DNA from 2 places in the Brachybacterium aquaticum genome. Region 1 is predicted to be linked to the other one. Evidence: riboswitches for the same ligand, from Rfam matches in the RefSeq annotation. Region 1 holds a riboswitch; the other holds the start of a gene.
What was found. Region 1 has a riboswitch for FMN ahead of ribD (bifunctional diaminohydroxyphosphoribosylaminopyrimidine deaminase/5-amino-6-(5-phosphoribosylamino)uracil reductase RibD). Riboswitches for the same ligand answer to the same signal wherever they lie in the genome.
Positions count from the first base shown of each region.

Region 2: another riboswitch for FMN. It lies ahead of pnuC (nicotinamide riboside transporter PnuC); the one in region 1 lies ahead of ribD (bifunctional diaminohydroxyphosphoribosylaminopyrimidine deaminase/5-amino-6-(5-phosphoribosylamino)uracil reductase RibD).

Region 1 is NZ_JACHLZ010000001.1:3,120,619-3,127,490, forward strand. Features, by position in the region: gene gyrB (DNA topoisomerase (ATP-hydrolyzing) subunit B) at 1-29, opposite strand, end outside; gene ribH (6,7-dimethyl-8-ribityllumazine synthase) at 540-1,049, opposite strand; gene ribB (3,4-dihydroxy-2-butanone-4-phosphate synthase) at 1,046-2,353, opposite strand; gene HNR70_RS14035 (riboflavin synthase) at 2,350-3,072, opposite strand; gene ribD (bifunctional diaminohydroxyphosphoribosylaminopyrimidine deaminase/5-amino-6-(5-phosphoribosylamino)uracil reductase RibD) at 3,105-4,193, opposite strand; FMN riboswitch at 4,317-4,447, opposite strand; gene HNR70_RS16420 (DciA family protein) at 4,556-5,443, opposite strand; gene recF (DNA replication/repair protein RecF) at 5,440-6,681, opposite strand; gene dnaN (DNA polymerase III subunit beta) at 6,701-6,872, opposite strand, start outside.
Region 2 is NZ_JACHLZ010000001.1:1,396,483-1,403,354, forward strand. Features, by position in the region: gene HNR70_RS06280 (MFS transporter) at 1-802, opposite strand, end outside; gene fmt (methionyl-tRNA formyltransferase) at 898-1,863, shown strand; gene HNR70_RS06290 (RsmB/NOP family class I SAM-dependent RNA methyltransferase) at 1,860-3,521, shown strand; gene rpe (ribulose-phosphate 3-epimerase) at 3,518-4,204, shown strand; FMN riboswitch at 4,231-4,350, shown strand; gene pnuC (nicotinamide riboside transporter PnuC) at 4,444-5,151, shown strand; gene HNR70_RS06305 (phosphoribosyl-ATP diphosphatase) at 5,253-5,516, shown strand; gene hisG (ATP phosphoribosyltransferase) at 5,702-6,559, shown strand; gene HNR70_RS06315 (PH domain-containing protein) at 6,567-6,872, shown strand, end outside.

The DNA.
Region 1 (6,872 bases):
GTCGTCTCCGGCACGTCCTGATCGGGCATGGGGCGGTCGCTGTCGCTCACCTGATGTGGCTCCTCGCAGTCCTGGCGTCCCTCGATCGGGGGAGGACCGAGGGTGGTCCGGCGGCGCCGTCGGGCGGGCGCCCGCTGCGGACCGACACACACGAGGCCCGCGGACTCCCTCGCGCGCGTGCGCGCGAGCAGCATCCGCAGGCCGCGGAGATCGGGCCGACGGCATCGAGATCGCCGGGCGGGCGCGCCCTGGTGGGGGTCCCCCGGTCGACGTCGGCCGAACCTCCCCCATTCTAGCGAAGAAGGCCCTGTGAACCTATTCGGACGCCCCGATCCTGTGGACGACGCGGCCCGGAAGCCGCCTCAGACGCCTCGTGGCGGCCTCGGGAACGCGCGGGGAGGGCGGGAAATGGGGGCGGGTACGCCCCCCGGGGTGCTGAAGCGGCTGCGGCGCGTCTGACGCTCCCGATCTCCGCGCTCCGGTGACCGGCGGGTCACCGCGCTCCGCCCGTCGGTCCGGCGCCCGAACCCCGGGGGTGCTCAGCCCGCGACGGGCACCTCCTCGGCGGGCGCCGGGTCCCCGAGCTCCGCGAGCAGCCCGGCCGTGGCGAGCGCGGCGGCCGCCGCCTCGTGCCCCTTGTCCTCGTGTGAGCCGGCAAGCCCGGCGCGATCCCGGGCCTGGTCATCGTCGTCGCAGGTCAGAAGGCCGAACCCGACGGGGACTCCATGGTCGAGGGCGACGCGGGAGAGCCCGTCGGTCGCCGCGGCGCACACGTACTCGAAGTGCGGGGTGCCTCCGCGGATCACGACGCCGAGGGCGATCACCGCGTCGTGGTCGCGGGCGAGGCGGTCCGCGACGAGCGGCAGCTCGAAGGAGCCGGGGACCCGTACGAGGCGCGGCCGCTCGATCCCGGCCTCGGCGCAGGCGCGCAGGGCCCCGCTGACGAGGCCGTCCATCACCTCCTCGTGCCAGGACGCGGCGACGATCGCGACGCGGGTGCCGGGGCGGGCGGGGGTGATCTGCGGGGCGGGGGCTCCGTGGCCGCTCATGCGGGGACTCCGTTCGTGGGGGCGGTGCTCGAGGGGGTGGTGCTCGTGGGGGTGGGACGGGTCAGCACCGGCTCGGGCAGGCCGAGGAGGTGATGGCCGAGCCGGTCGCGCTTGGTGGTGAGGTAGGCGAGGTTCTGGGCGGTGGGGTGGGTGTCGAGGTCCACGACGCGGCGCACCTCGACCCCGCCGGCCGTGAGCTCGCGGGCCTTGTCGGGGTTGTGGCTGAGCAGGTCGATGCTGTGCACGCCGAGGTGGGCGAGGATCCGCGGGACGATGCCGTAGCTGCGGGCGTCCACGGGCAGGCCGAGGTCGAGGTTGGCCTCGACGGTGTCGCGGCCCGCGTCCTGCAGGGCGTAGGCGCGCAGCTTGTCGGCCAGGCCGATGCCGCGTCCCTCGTGGCCGCGCAGCAGCACGAGCACGCCGCGTCCGGCGCGGTCGATGCGGTCCAGGGATTCGTGCAGCTGGGGGCCGCAGTCGCAGCGGTGCGAGCCCAGCACGTCCCCGGTCAGGCACTCGGAGTGGACCCGGGTGAGGACGGGCTCGTCGCTGGTGACGTCGCCGCGCACGAGCACGAGGTGCTCGGCGTCGGCCCCGCCGCCGCGGCCGGGCTCGCGCACGGCGAGCGCCTCGAAGGTGCCGTGGTCGGTGGGGAGGGTGACCGGGGCGGTGACGTCCAGGGCCAGGTCGCCGGTGGCCAGACGGTGGACGGCGAGGTCCTCGATGGAGATCAACACCAGGCCGTGCCGGTCGGCGAACTCGCGCAGGGCCGGACCGCGCTGCATGGTGCCGTCGTCGTGGACGAGCTCGACGATCATGCCCACGGCCTCGAGGCCGGCGAGGCGCGTGAGGTCGACGGCCGCCTCGGTGTGCCCGCGACGTTCGAGCACCCCTCCGGGACGGGCGCGCAGCGGGAGGACATGGCCGGGGCGGGCGAGGTCGGTGGGGGCGGTTTCCGGATCGGCGAGCAGGCGCAGGCTGCGGGCGCGGTCGGCGGCGGAGATGCCGGTGGTCACGCCCTCGCGGGCGTCGACGCTGATCGTGTAGGCGGTGCGCAGCGGGTCGGTGCTGTCCGCCACCATGAGCGGGAGCTCGAGGGCGTCGGCCCGCTCGGCGCTCATCGGGGCGCACAGCAGGCCGCTGGAGTGGCGGACGGCGAAGGCGATCGACTCCTGGGTCGCGGCGGAGGCCGCGAGGATCAGGTCGCCCTCGTTCTCGCGGTCCTCGTCGTCCACGACGACGACCGGGCGGCCGGCCGCGAGGGCGGCGAGCGCGTCCGGGATCGGGTCCAGGCGCAGGCCGCTCATCGCACGGCCCCCGCGACAGAGGTCGCCGGGACAGAGGTCTCCCCGACGGGAGTCGCTGCACCCCGCGCAGCCGCCGGAAGGAGTCTGCCGGTGAGCCGCTCGACGTACTTGGCCAGCACGTCGACCTCGAGGTTCACGCCCTCGCCGACCGCCCGGTGGCCGAGCGTGGTGCGCGCGAGGGTCTCGGGAATCAGCCCGATCGTCACCCGGGCGCCGCCGTCGGCCGTGACCTCGTCGGCTGTGCCCACGTCGATCGCGCCGTCCTCGAGACCGGCGACGGTGAGGCTCACCCCGTCCACGGCGAGGGAGCCGCGGTCCACGACGTAGCGGGCGAGCCCGGCGGGCAGGGCGATATCGATCAGGGTGGTGCCGTCCTGTTCGCGTCGGCCGACGATCTCGCCGACGGCGTCGACGTGGCCCTGCACGATGTGGCCGTCGAGCCTCCCGTCCGCGCGGACGCAGCGCTCGAGGTTGACGCGGTCGCCGGAGGTGCGGCGGCCGAGGGTGGTGGCGGCGAGGGTGGTGGCGATGACGTCGGCCGTCCAGACCTCCCCCTCGTGGGAGGTGACGGTGAGGCAGCAGCCGTCCACGGCGATCGAGTCGCCGAGGCGGATGCCGTCCAGGACGTGCGGGGAGCGGATGCGCAGGCGTGCGGGACCGTCCGCGTCGTGGGTGAGGGACTCGACGGTGCCGAGCTCCTCGATGATGCCGGTGAACATGGGCGTCCTTCCTGGTGGGAGCGGTGGGGTGGTCAGCGGGTGCGGGGCTGCAGCAGCAGGCGCAGGTCGGTGGGGCCGTCCGGGGTGGGGAGCGGGCGGAGGTCGCGCAGCTCGAGGTCGAGCCGGTCGGTGATCGTGGTGATGCCGAGGTCTCCGATGCCGGCGGGGCCGGCGCCGAGGAGGCTCGGAGCGAGGTGGACGATCAGCTCGTCGACGAGGCCCGCGGTGAGGAAGGCCGCGGCGAGGGTCGGCCCGCCCTCGACCAGCACATGGCGGATGCCTCGGTCGAAGAGGTCCTCGAGTGCGGCCTCGGGGTCACGGGTGCGCAGGCGGAGGGCTTCACCGGCGCCAGGGAGGGTGGGCAGGGCCGGCGCCTCGCCCTCGCCCATGACGACCCGGAGGGGCTGGCGGGCGCGGAGGGTGCCGTCCTCATGGCGGGCGGTGAGCTGCGGGGCATCGAGGCGCGCGGTGCCGGTGCCGACCAGCACCGCGTCGCAGCATTCGCGCAGGTCGTGGACCTCGGCGCGGGCGGCGGGGCCCGTGATCCAGCGGCTGGTGCCGTCGGCCGCGGCGGCGCGGCCGTCGAGGGTGAGGGCGAGCTTGGCGGTGACCAGGGGGCGGTGGTGGACCAGTCCGTGCTCCCAGCCGCGAAGCAGCTCCTCGGCCCGCGCGGTGAGCTGCGGGTCCTCGCTGACGGCGACGTCGATCCCGGCCTCGCGCAGGGTGTCCAGGCCCCCGGCCGCGACGGGGTTCGGGTCGCGGCGGGCGACGACGACGCGGGCGATGCCGGCGTCACGCAGCGCCTGCGTGCAGGGGCCGGTGCGGCCGTGGTGGTCGCAGGGCTCGAGGGTGACCAGGGCGGTCGCTCCGCGGACGGGACCGGTGGCGCTGCGCAGCGCGTCGACCTCGGCGTGGGCGGTGCCGGCGCCGCGATGGCGGCCCTCGCCGAGGATCCGCCCGTCGGGGGCGAGGAGCACGCAGCCGACGCGGGGGTTCGGACCGGCGGGCACTCCCGGAGCTGCGGCGAGGTCGAGGGCGTGGTGCAGTGCGGCGCGCTCCGCCTCGGTGGTGCACGACATGGTGGTGCACGGGGTGGTGGCCTCGGTATCGGCCCTGCTCATCTGCTCTCCTCCGGTCCGCGGCTCGCGGTCCGAGGAGAGGGAGGGGCGACGAGGGCGACGTCCGCAGGGTGCGGCGCGGACGGTGCACGGAAGCACCGACGGCGGACCGTCCCATGGACGTCGTCGCGTGCTCTTCCCATCCGGACTCTCACCGTCGGTCCAGGAGTTCCACCTGGTCAACCGGGGGCCTGAGAGCCCTCGGGTCGCGGACTGTCACCGCCGGCTCGGAATTTCACCGACCCCAGTGCACGCGAGCTGTGTCAGCTCGACTCCCACACCGTAGCAAGCGCACCCGGGTGCGTGTCCTCCTGTGAACGCGGGACGAGACGCCGCAGGTCAGCCGCGCAGCCCCACCATGCTGCTCACCCGTAGGTGTCGCGCGGGCCGCGCCAGGTGACGGTGCGGCGTCCCTTCTTCCAGCTGCGCTCGGCCGCGGCGGGCCCGGTGACCTTCAGCTCGGAGACCACGTGGGAGCCCACGTGCTCCTCGATGGTGGTGATCAGCTGCGGGGTGAGCATCCGCAGCTGCGCCGCCCAGGCGGAGGAGGAGGCGCTGACCACGAGCACCCCGTCCTCGAAGGACACGGGCCGGCAGTGGGTCGCGATCCGTTCGCCCACGATCTCGTCCCACTCGTCCAGGACCCGGCCGGTGCTCATTCCCTCCATCCAGCCGAGGTTGCCGAGCACCTTCTTCAGCACCGACTGGATGCCCTGCGGGTCGCGGGGGTCGGGGCGGGAGCCGGAGTAGCCCGGCGCCCGGTCGGACCGGTCGCGCAGATCCCTGGCCTGAGTCTTCGCGGAGATGGGGAAGAGTCCGCGGTCGCGGGCGGCGGCGCGGGAGCGGTTCACCGTGCGGCGCGCGAGCTCGAAAGGATCGGCGGGGGTGGGCAGGTCCGGCGGGTCGTAGAGCTCCTGGTCGGGCTCGGGCCCGAGCGCGGGGGCAGCCCCGTCGCCGGGCTCGGCCGGCAGCGCGACGCGCGGCGCACGGCGGCCGACGGGGGCCTCGACGCGGGGTGCGGCGTCGGCCGGGACATCGCCTGGGACACCGGCCGCGGCGCCGAGCTGTGCGGTCCCGTCGGCTGGACCCGCCTCTCCCGGCCCCGCCGCTCCCGCACCTCGCCAGGTGCCGAGGTCGTAGGGGTTCGCGAGCCGCGGCCGCGCGGGGCCCGCGGCCCTGCCGCTCCCGCCGGCGGCTGCACCGCCCTGGCCGGCGCGCCCCGCCCCGCCCCGTCGGCCGCCGCTGCTGCTCACCGCGGCACCGCCTCGCCGAGGCGCACGTCGACCACGTGGATCTCCCCGTCGAGCGAGGCGGGGATGTCGGTGTCGTTGGCGGTGGTGATGAGGACCTGGGATGCGCCGGTGACGATCCGACCGAGGCGCTCGCGGCGGTGCACGTCGAGCTCGCTGAACACGTCGTCGAGGATGAGGATCGGCTCACCGTCGCCGAGGTCCCCCTCCTCCAGGCGCAGCAGGTCGTAGCTGGCCAGGCGCAGAGCGAGGGCGAGGGACCAGGACTCGCCGTGGCTGGCGTAGCCCTTGGCGGGGAAGTCGTGCAGGCGAATCTCGAGGTCGTCGCGGTGGGGTCCGGTGAGGGAGGCGCCGCGGTCGATCTCCTCGTCGTGCCGGGCGGCGATCATCTCGAGCATGGCGTCGTGGATCTCGCGCAGCCCGGGCAGCTCGCCGGGCGCGGTGCCGAGCTCGTCGAGGACCGCGGAGCGGTAGCGGACGTCGGCCGGGGAGCTGACCTCGCCGCGCTGGGCGGGCGGCAGATCCAGTGCCGCCTCGGCACCTTCGTCGGTCGCGACCCGCAGGTAGGAGTAGCCCAGATGCGGGCGGAGGCGGTTGACGAGGTGGAGCCGGGCGCGCAGCAGGTCGGCGCCGTGGCGGGCGAGCTGCTGGTCCCACACCTCGAGCGTGCTCGCCGCGGACTCGGCCGGGTCGAGCCCGCCCACGCTGCGGCCGCTGCCGCCGCGGCGCATGGAGCGCATCTGCTTGAGCAGGTTGCCGCGCTGCTTGAGGACGCGGTCGTAGTCGGCCTTCACCGAGGCGTAGCGGGGGGCGATGACGAACAGCAGCTCGTCGAGGAAGCGGCGCCGGCCCTCGGGGTCGGCCTTGACCAGGCCCAGGTCCTCGGGGGCGAAGAGCACCGCGCGCACCTCGCCGAGCAGGTCGCGCAGGCGGGAGACGTTCTGACCCTGCAGTCGGGCGCGGTTGGAGCGCCCGGGGGTGAGTTCGAGGTCGACCTGGAGGGGACGCCCGGCGCGCACGAAGCTCGCCCGGATGATGGCGGTCGACTCCCCGCGGTGCACGAGCGCCGCGTCGTGGGGGACGCGATGGCTGGAGAGGGTCGCGAGGTACCAGACGGCTTCGACGATGTTGGTCTTGCCCTGGCCGTTCGGGCCCACCATGACGGTGATTCCGGGCTCGACGGGCAGGCTCAGCCGCTGGTAGGAGCGGAAGGCGGTGAGATCGAGGGCGGTCAGCTGCACGGAGGGAGCTCGACCTCCCTCAGATCCGCATCGGCATGATCAGGTACTTGTACGAGTTGTCGGGCTCGCCCTCGAGGGACTCCTGGCCGGTCATGACGGACGGCTTGATGGAGTCGGTGAAGGTCAGGCGCGCGAACTCGGTGCCGAGCGCGCCGAGGCCGTCGAGCAGGAAACCGGAGTTGAAGCCGACG
Region 2 (6,872 bases), 1.7 Mb from region 1:
AGGCGAGGAACACCAGCCCCATGAGGCTCGCGGGGACGAGGTACGGCGCGGCGGTGAGGTGGAACGAGAGGTAGTTGTACACAGCCACGAATCCGCCCATCAGCAGGAACGCGCAGGCGTACAGGGCGAGCTGGCCGGGGTCCTTCAGCGGGGTGAGCAGGCGGGAGAGGCGTCCGCCGCGCGCCGCTCTGCCCAGCGGCCGGAACCGCTGCTCCTTCGGGGCGAGGATCACGAAGCCGGCCGCCGCGGCCGCCGCCAGCAGCGCGACGGCGGTGATCCCGGAGCGCCAGCCGAGCACGTCGGCGACGGGGGTGGCGACGAGCCGGCCGGACAGCCCGCCGACGGTCGTGCCGGCCACGAACCAGCCCGCGGCCACGGCGCGGGCCCGTTCGTCGACCTCGTCGGAGAGGTAGGCCATGGCGAGCGCCGGCACCCCGCCGAGCGCCATGCCCTCCAGCAGCCGCAGTACCAGCATCAGCTCGAAGCTCGGCGCCCAGGCGGAGACGAGCGCGAGCACCGTCGCCCCGCACACGGCGAGGATCATCGCGGGGCGGCGCCCGATCCGGTCGCCCACGAAGCTCCACGGCACCACGGCGAGCGCGAGCCCGGCGGTGGCGGCGGAGACGGTCAGCGCCGCCTGCTCCGCACCGATCTGCAGGTCCGCGGAGATGAGCTGGAGGATGCCCTGGGGCGAGTACAGCTGCGCGAAGGTCGCGAGCCCCGCGCACACCAGCGCGATCTGCAGGCGCTGATAGGCGGGGGAGCCGATCGGGTGGCCGGTGGGCGGTGCCTCGCCGCTCATGCGGTCCCGTCCTCTCGCTGCACGGTTCCACTGTAGGCACCGTGACGTGCGGGGCCCGGTCCCGGTCGCGCCGCGGACCGTAGACTCGTCCCATCATGCGTCTTCTCTTCGCCGGCACCCCCGAGGCCGCCCTTCCTTCGCTCCGCACGCTGCTGGACTCCCGCCACGAGGTGGTCGGGGTGCTCACCCGCGCCGACGCCCCCTCCGGGCGCGGCCGGAAGCTCACCCCCTCTCCGGTGAAGGCCCTCGCCCTCGAGGCCGGGGTGCCGGTGCTCACCCCCGCGACGCTGCGCGACGAGGCCGTCCAGCAGCAGCTGCGCGACCTCGCCCCCGATGCCGCGCCCGTGGTCGCCTACGGCAACCTCGTCCCCGCCGCGGCGCTGGACATCCCCCGCCACGGCTGGGTGAACCTGCACTTCTCACTGCTGCCCGCCTGGCGCGGCGCCGCCCCCGCGCAGCGCGCCGTGCTCTCCGGGGAGCACGGGACCGGCATGAGCGTGTTCCGCCTCGAGAAGGGCCTGGACACCGGTGACGTCATCGCCACTGCCCCCACCACGATCGGGGAGTTCGAGACCTCCGGCGAGCTGCTGGACCGCATGGCCGAGGACGGTGCCTCGCTGCTTCTCGAGGCCCTCGATGCGCTCGAGGACGGGACAGCGACCTTCACCCCGCAGGACCACGACGCCGCCACCCACGCCGCGAAGCTCACCCCGGCCGAGGCCCGCATCGACTGGACCCGGCCCGCGAGCGAGGTGGGCGCGCTGATCCGCGGCATGAGCCCGCAGCCCGGGGCATGGACCCTGCTGGACGGAGCCCGCACCAAGCTCCTCGGCATCGAGGCGATCCAGGACGCCTCGCGCGGCGCCGTCGGCCCCCTCGCCCCCGGCGAGATCGGCGCGACCAAGCGCCAGGTCCTCGTCGGGACCGGCACCGACCTGATCGCGGTCGCGACCCTCGCCCCCGCGGGGAAGAAGGCGATGCGCGCGGCCGACTGGGCGCGGGGCGCGAGTCTCGCCCCCCACACACGATTCGAGACCGAGCAGGACGGAGAGCGCGCATGAGCGAGCAGCGAGGCGGCGGCCGCGACGACCGCCGCGGCGGAGGCAGGCGCGACGATCGCCAGGGCGGCCGACGCGACGACCGCTCGGGCGGCCGGCGCGACGACGGCTCCCGCCGGGGCCGCGACGCGCAGGGCCACGAGCGCTCCGGCGCCCGCGGCCGGGGCGAGCAGCGCCGCGGCTGGTCCTCCTCCCGCCCCTCCGAGCGCTCCCGCGCCTCCACCCCCTCCCGCCAGGTCGCCTTCGAGGGCATGAGCCTGGTGGGCGAGGAGGACTCCTACGCGAACCTCGTCCTCCCGAAGCTCCTGCGCTCCTACCGCCTCTCCGGCCGCGACGCCGCGTTCACGACCGAGCTGTTCTACGGCACCCTGCGCGCCCAGGGCCGCCTCGACGCGATCCTGCAGGCCTGCGTGGACCGGCCGCTGGAGAAGGTCGAGCCCGCCCTGCTGGACGTGCTGCGGCTCGGTGCCTACCAGCTGCTGGACATGACCGTCGCCCCGCATGCCGCGACCTCTGAGACCGTGGCCCTGGCCCGCGCGGAGGTCGGCGCGGGCCCGGCGAGCTTCGTCAACGCCGTGCTGCGCCGCGTGGGGGAGAAGGACCTCGAGACCTGGATCGCCGAGGTCGCCCCTGACCGCGCCACCGATCCCACCGGCCACCTCGCCGTCGTCCACTCCCATCCCCGCTGGGTGGTGCGGGCGCTGTCGGACGCGCTGGCCGGCCACGGCCGCTCCCGCGACGAGATCGACGAGCTGCTCGCCGCGCAGAACGCCGCCCCCGCCGTGTCGCTCGTGATGCGGCCGGGACTGACCGACCTCGACGAGCTCATCGACCACGGCGCGAGCGAGGGCCGCCTCAGCGTCTTCGCCGCGTCCTGGCCCTCCGGCGATCCCGGCGGCATGGACCTGGTCAAGCAGGGCCGCGTCGCCGTGCAGGACGAGGGCAGCCAGCTCGCCGCCCTCTCCCTCGCCCTCGGCGCGGACGACCTCGTCCTCGCCGACGACGCGCACTGGCTCGACCTGTGCGCCGGCCCCGGCGGGAAGACCGCGCTGTTGGGCGGGCTGACCGTCGACCACGACGCCGACCTCCTCGCCGTCGAGCTGCAGGAGCATCGCACCGCGCTCGTGGACCGGGCCGTCGCGTCCCTGCGCGAGGCCGGCTGCGAGATCGAGACCCGCACGGCCGACGGCACCACCATCGGCGCGGAGCTGCCCGGGCGGTTCTCCCGGATCCTCGTCGACGTGCCCTGCTCCGGGCTCGGCGCGCTGCGCCGCCGCCCCGAGGCGCGCTGGCGCCGCACCCCCGGCGACATCGGCCACCTCACCACCATTCAGCGGGACCTGCTCGGCTCGGCGCTCGACGCCGCGGCGCCCGGGGGAGTGGTCGCCTACGTGACCTGCTCCCCGCACCTGGCCGAGACCCGCCTCATCGTCGCGGACGTGCTGAAGACCCGCGACGACGCCGAGCAGCTCGACGCCCGCCCCGCCGTGCGCGAGGCGATCCTGCCCAAGGCCAAGAACTCCGCCGAGCTCGGCGAGGGCCCGTCCGTGCAGCTGTGGCCCCACGTCCACGGCACCGACGCGATGTACATCAGCCTCCTGCGCAAGCTGCCCCTGCCCTCCGACACCGCACCCACCGAGGAAGGAACCCCCGCGTCATGAGCATCACCTACTCGACCGGCACCCACTACATCCACCCCAGCATCCTCAACGCCGACTTCATGTCCATCGGCACCGAGCTGGACAAGATCTCCACCGCCGACAGCGTGCACGTGGACGTCATGGACAACCACTTCGTGCCGAACCTGACCTTCGGCCCGAGCATGGTCGAGCAGATCGTGGAGCGCAGCTCCATCCCGATCGATGCGCACCTGATGATCGAGGACGCCGACCGCGAGGCCCCCGCCTTCGCCGAGGCCGGCGCCTCCTCGGTGACCTTCCACCTCGAGGCCACCCGCGCCCCCGTCAAGCTCGCCCGCGACCTGCGCAAGAAGAACGCCCAGGTGGGTGTGGCGCTGCGCCCGGCAACCGCGGTCGAGCCGATCCTCGACATCATCGGCGAGTTCGACATGCTGCTGATCATGACGGTCGAGCCCGGCTTCGGCGGCCAGAGCTTCCTGGAGACGATGCTCCCGAAGATCCGCCGCGCCCGGAAGGCGATCTCGGAGTCGAACCTCGAGGTGTCCATCCAGGTCGACGGCGGGGTGAGCCGCGAGACCATCGAGCGCTGCGCCGAGGCCGGGGCGAACGTGTTCGTGGCGGGCTCGGCGATCTACCGCGCCCGCAATGCGGCCGAGGAGATCTCCGCCCTGCGTGAACTCGCGAGCGCCCACACCGCGCACTGATCTATCCTGCCCCTGTCACAACCTGTGACGTGCTCCGGGGTCGGTGAAAGTCCGAGCCGGCGGTGATAGTCCGCGACCCGCGTCTTTGCGGTGGAGCCGGTGGAATTCCGGCACCGACAGTACAGCCTGGATGAGAGGCGCACGTCCCGCAGGTCCTCGGGGCAGCGCATGCGCGTCCCCGTGCCCTGCAGGATCCCTTTTTCCCCGGAGCCACTGCATCCGACGGAGAAAGGACCGACATGGATCTTCTGCAGTGGCTCTTCAACGCACGGATCGAGTTCGCGGGAGGACAGTTCCTCCTGCTGCGCGAGGTGCTCGGCAACGTCTTCGGACTGCTCAGCGCACTCGGCGGCATGCGACGCAAGGTCTGGGCGTGGCCCATCGGCATCGCCGGCAACCTCCTGCTGCTCACCGTGTTCCTGGGGACCGTGTTCGGCAACCCCAACTCGGTGGACCTGCTCGGCCAGGCCGGCCGACAGATCATGTTCATCGCCACCAGCATCTACGGCTGGGTCCGCTGGCGTCAGGCGAAGCAGGAGGGCGGCACGGCCGTCGAGCCCGAATGGGCGTCCTGGGGCACCCGCGCCCTGCTGCTGGTCGCCCTCGTGGGCGGCACCGCGGCGCTGACCCCGATCTTCCGGGCGCTCGGGTCCTACGAGCCCGTCTGGGCCGACGCCTGGATCTTCATGGGCAGCCTGCTGGCGACCTTCGGCATGGCCAAGGGCTGGGTCGAGTTCTGGCTCATCTGGGTGGCGGTCGACATCGTCGGCGTGCCCCTGCTGTGGAGCGCCGGGTACTACGCCAGCGCCTTCATGTACGTGTTCTACGGCGCATTCACCCTCATCGGCTTCTTCGTCTGGTGGCGGGTGCGCAACAAGCGCGATGCGGAGGAGCAGAGGGTGACGGTCGAGACCGCGCACCTGGACCCCACCGTGCGCCGGCGCTGAGCCCCTCCACCGGATGAGGCCCGACGCGCCCGACGTGTGAGTGCTCTCCCGGCAGGTGGTCCGATCCGCGGACCATCTGCCGGGACGCGTACCCTGTCGGCGTGAAGGATTTCGAGGCACTGTTCGCCGAGCTCACCGAGAAGGCCCGCACCCGACCCGAGGGGTCGGGCACCGTCCGCGAACTCGACGGCGGCGTCCATCAGATCGGCAAGAAGATCGTCGAGGAGGCCGCCGAGGTGTGGATGGCCTGCGAGTACGAGTCCAAGGACGACGCGGCCATGGAGATCAGCCAGCTGTTCTACCACCTGCAGGTCATGATGATCGCCAAGGAGATCTCCCTCGAGGACGTGTACAAGCAGCTCTGAGCTCCGCTCGAGCCGCACGCACCTGCGTTCTCGCCCACCTGCGTGCTGGGGCGCTCGCGACGCCCCGACTCGGCCGATACCGTCGGCCGCCCCCGCGCCGACGGCCCCGCCGTCCCGCCCCTGACTTCCGTCCCGACATCTGACTCCGTCCCGACACCTGGCCGCGCCGCGGCCGAGGAGGATCCGTGCTCCGCATCGCCGTGCCCAACAAGGGTGCCCTCTCCGAGCCCGCCGCCGATCTGCTGCAGGAGGCGGGCTACCGCCGCCGCGGCATGGCCAAGGAGCTCGTCGTGGTCGACGAGGAGAACGGCGTGGAGCTGTTCCATCTGCGCCCCCGCGACATCGCGGTGTACGTGGGCTCCGGCACCGTGGACGTGGGCATCACCGGTCAGGACATGCTGATCGACTCCCGCACCCCCGCCGCCGAGATCCTCCAGCTGGGCTTCGCCCGCTCCACCTTCCGCTTCGCCGCGCCGGTCGGCACCCGCAGCGACATCTCCGACCTCGAGGGCGCCCGCATCGCCACCAGCTACGAGAACCTCGTCGAGGACTACCTCGGCGAACGGGGCGTCTCCGCCGAGGTCGTCCACCTCGACGGCGCGGTCGAGTCCTCGATCCGCCTCGGCGTGGCCGACGTGATCGCGGACGTCGTCGAGACCGGCACCACCCTGCGCCAGGCGGGCCTGGCCCCCTTCGGCGAACCGATCATGACCAGCCAGGCCGTGCTCTTCTCCCGTCCCGGCATGGAGCTGGACGAGGAGGGGCAGCGCGCCCTCGAGGTGCTCGAGCGCCGCATCCGCGGCGTGCTCGTCGCGCGCGAATACGTCATGCTGGACTACGACGTGCCCACCGCGCTGCTCGAGAAGGCCGTCGAGATCACCCCCGGTCTGCAGTCCCCGACCGTCTCGCCGCTGCACGGCGGGGAGTGGTCCGCGGTGCGGGCGATGGTGGACCGTCGCGTCGCCCACCGCATGATGGACGACCTCTACGACGTCGGCGCCCGCGCCATCCTGGTCACCGCGATCCAGGCCTGCCGCATCTGAGGAGACCATGACCACCCCCGCACCACCGCCGCAGGCCGCCGACGAGCGCGCCACGGTGGTGCTGCGGCCGCGGATGGTGCGGCTGGCCGCCTACACCACCGCCGTCATCGTCCTGGCCGGCATGATCGCCGGGGCCGTGCTCATCACCAGCTTCCAGCTCGGCGGCCGGCTCAGCCTGATCGCTATCGGCGTGCTCATGGCCGTGTTCTGCCACCTCGAGGCGTCGGTGCGGGTCGTCGCGCGGCCGACGGTGCTGGAAGTCCGCAACCTCATGCGCACGCGCACCCTGGAGTGGCCCGAGGTCGTCGGGATC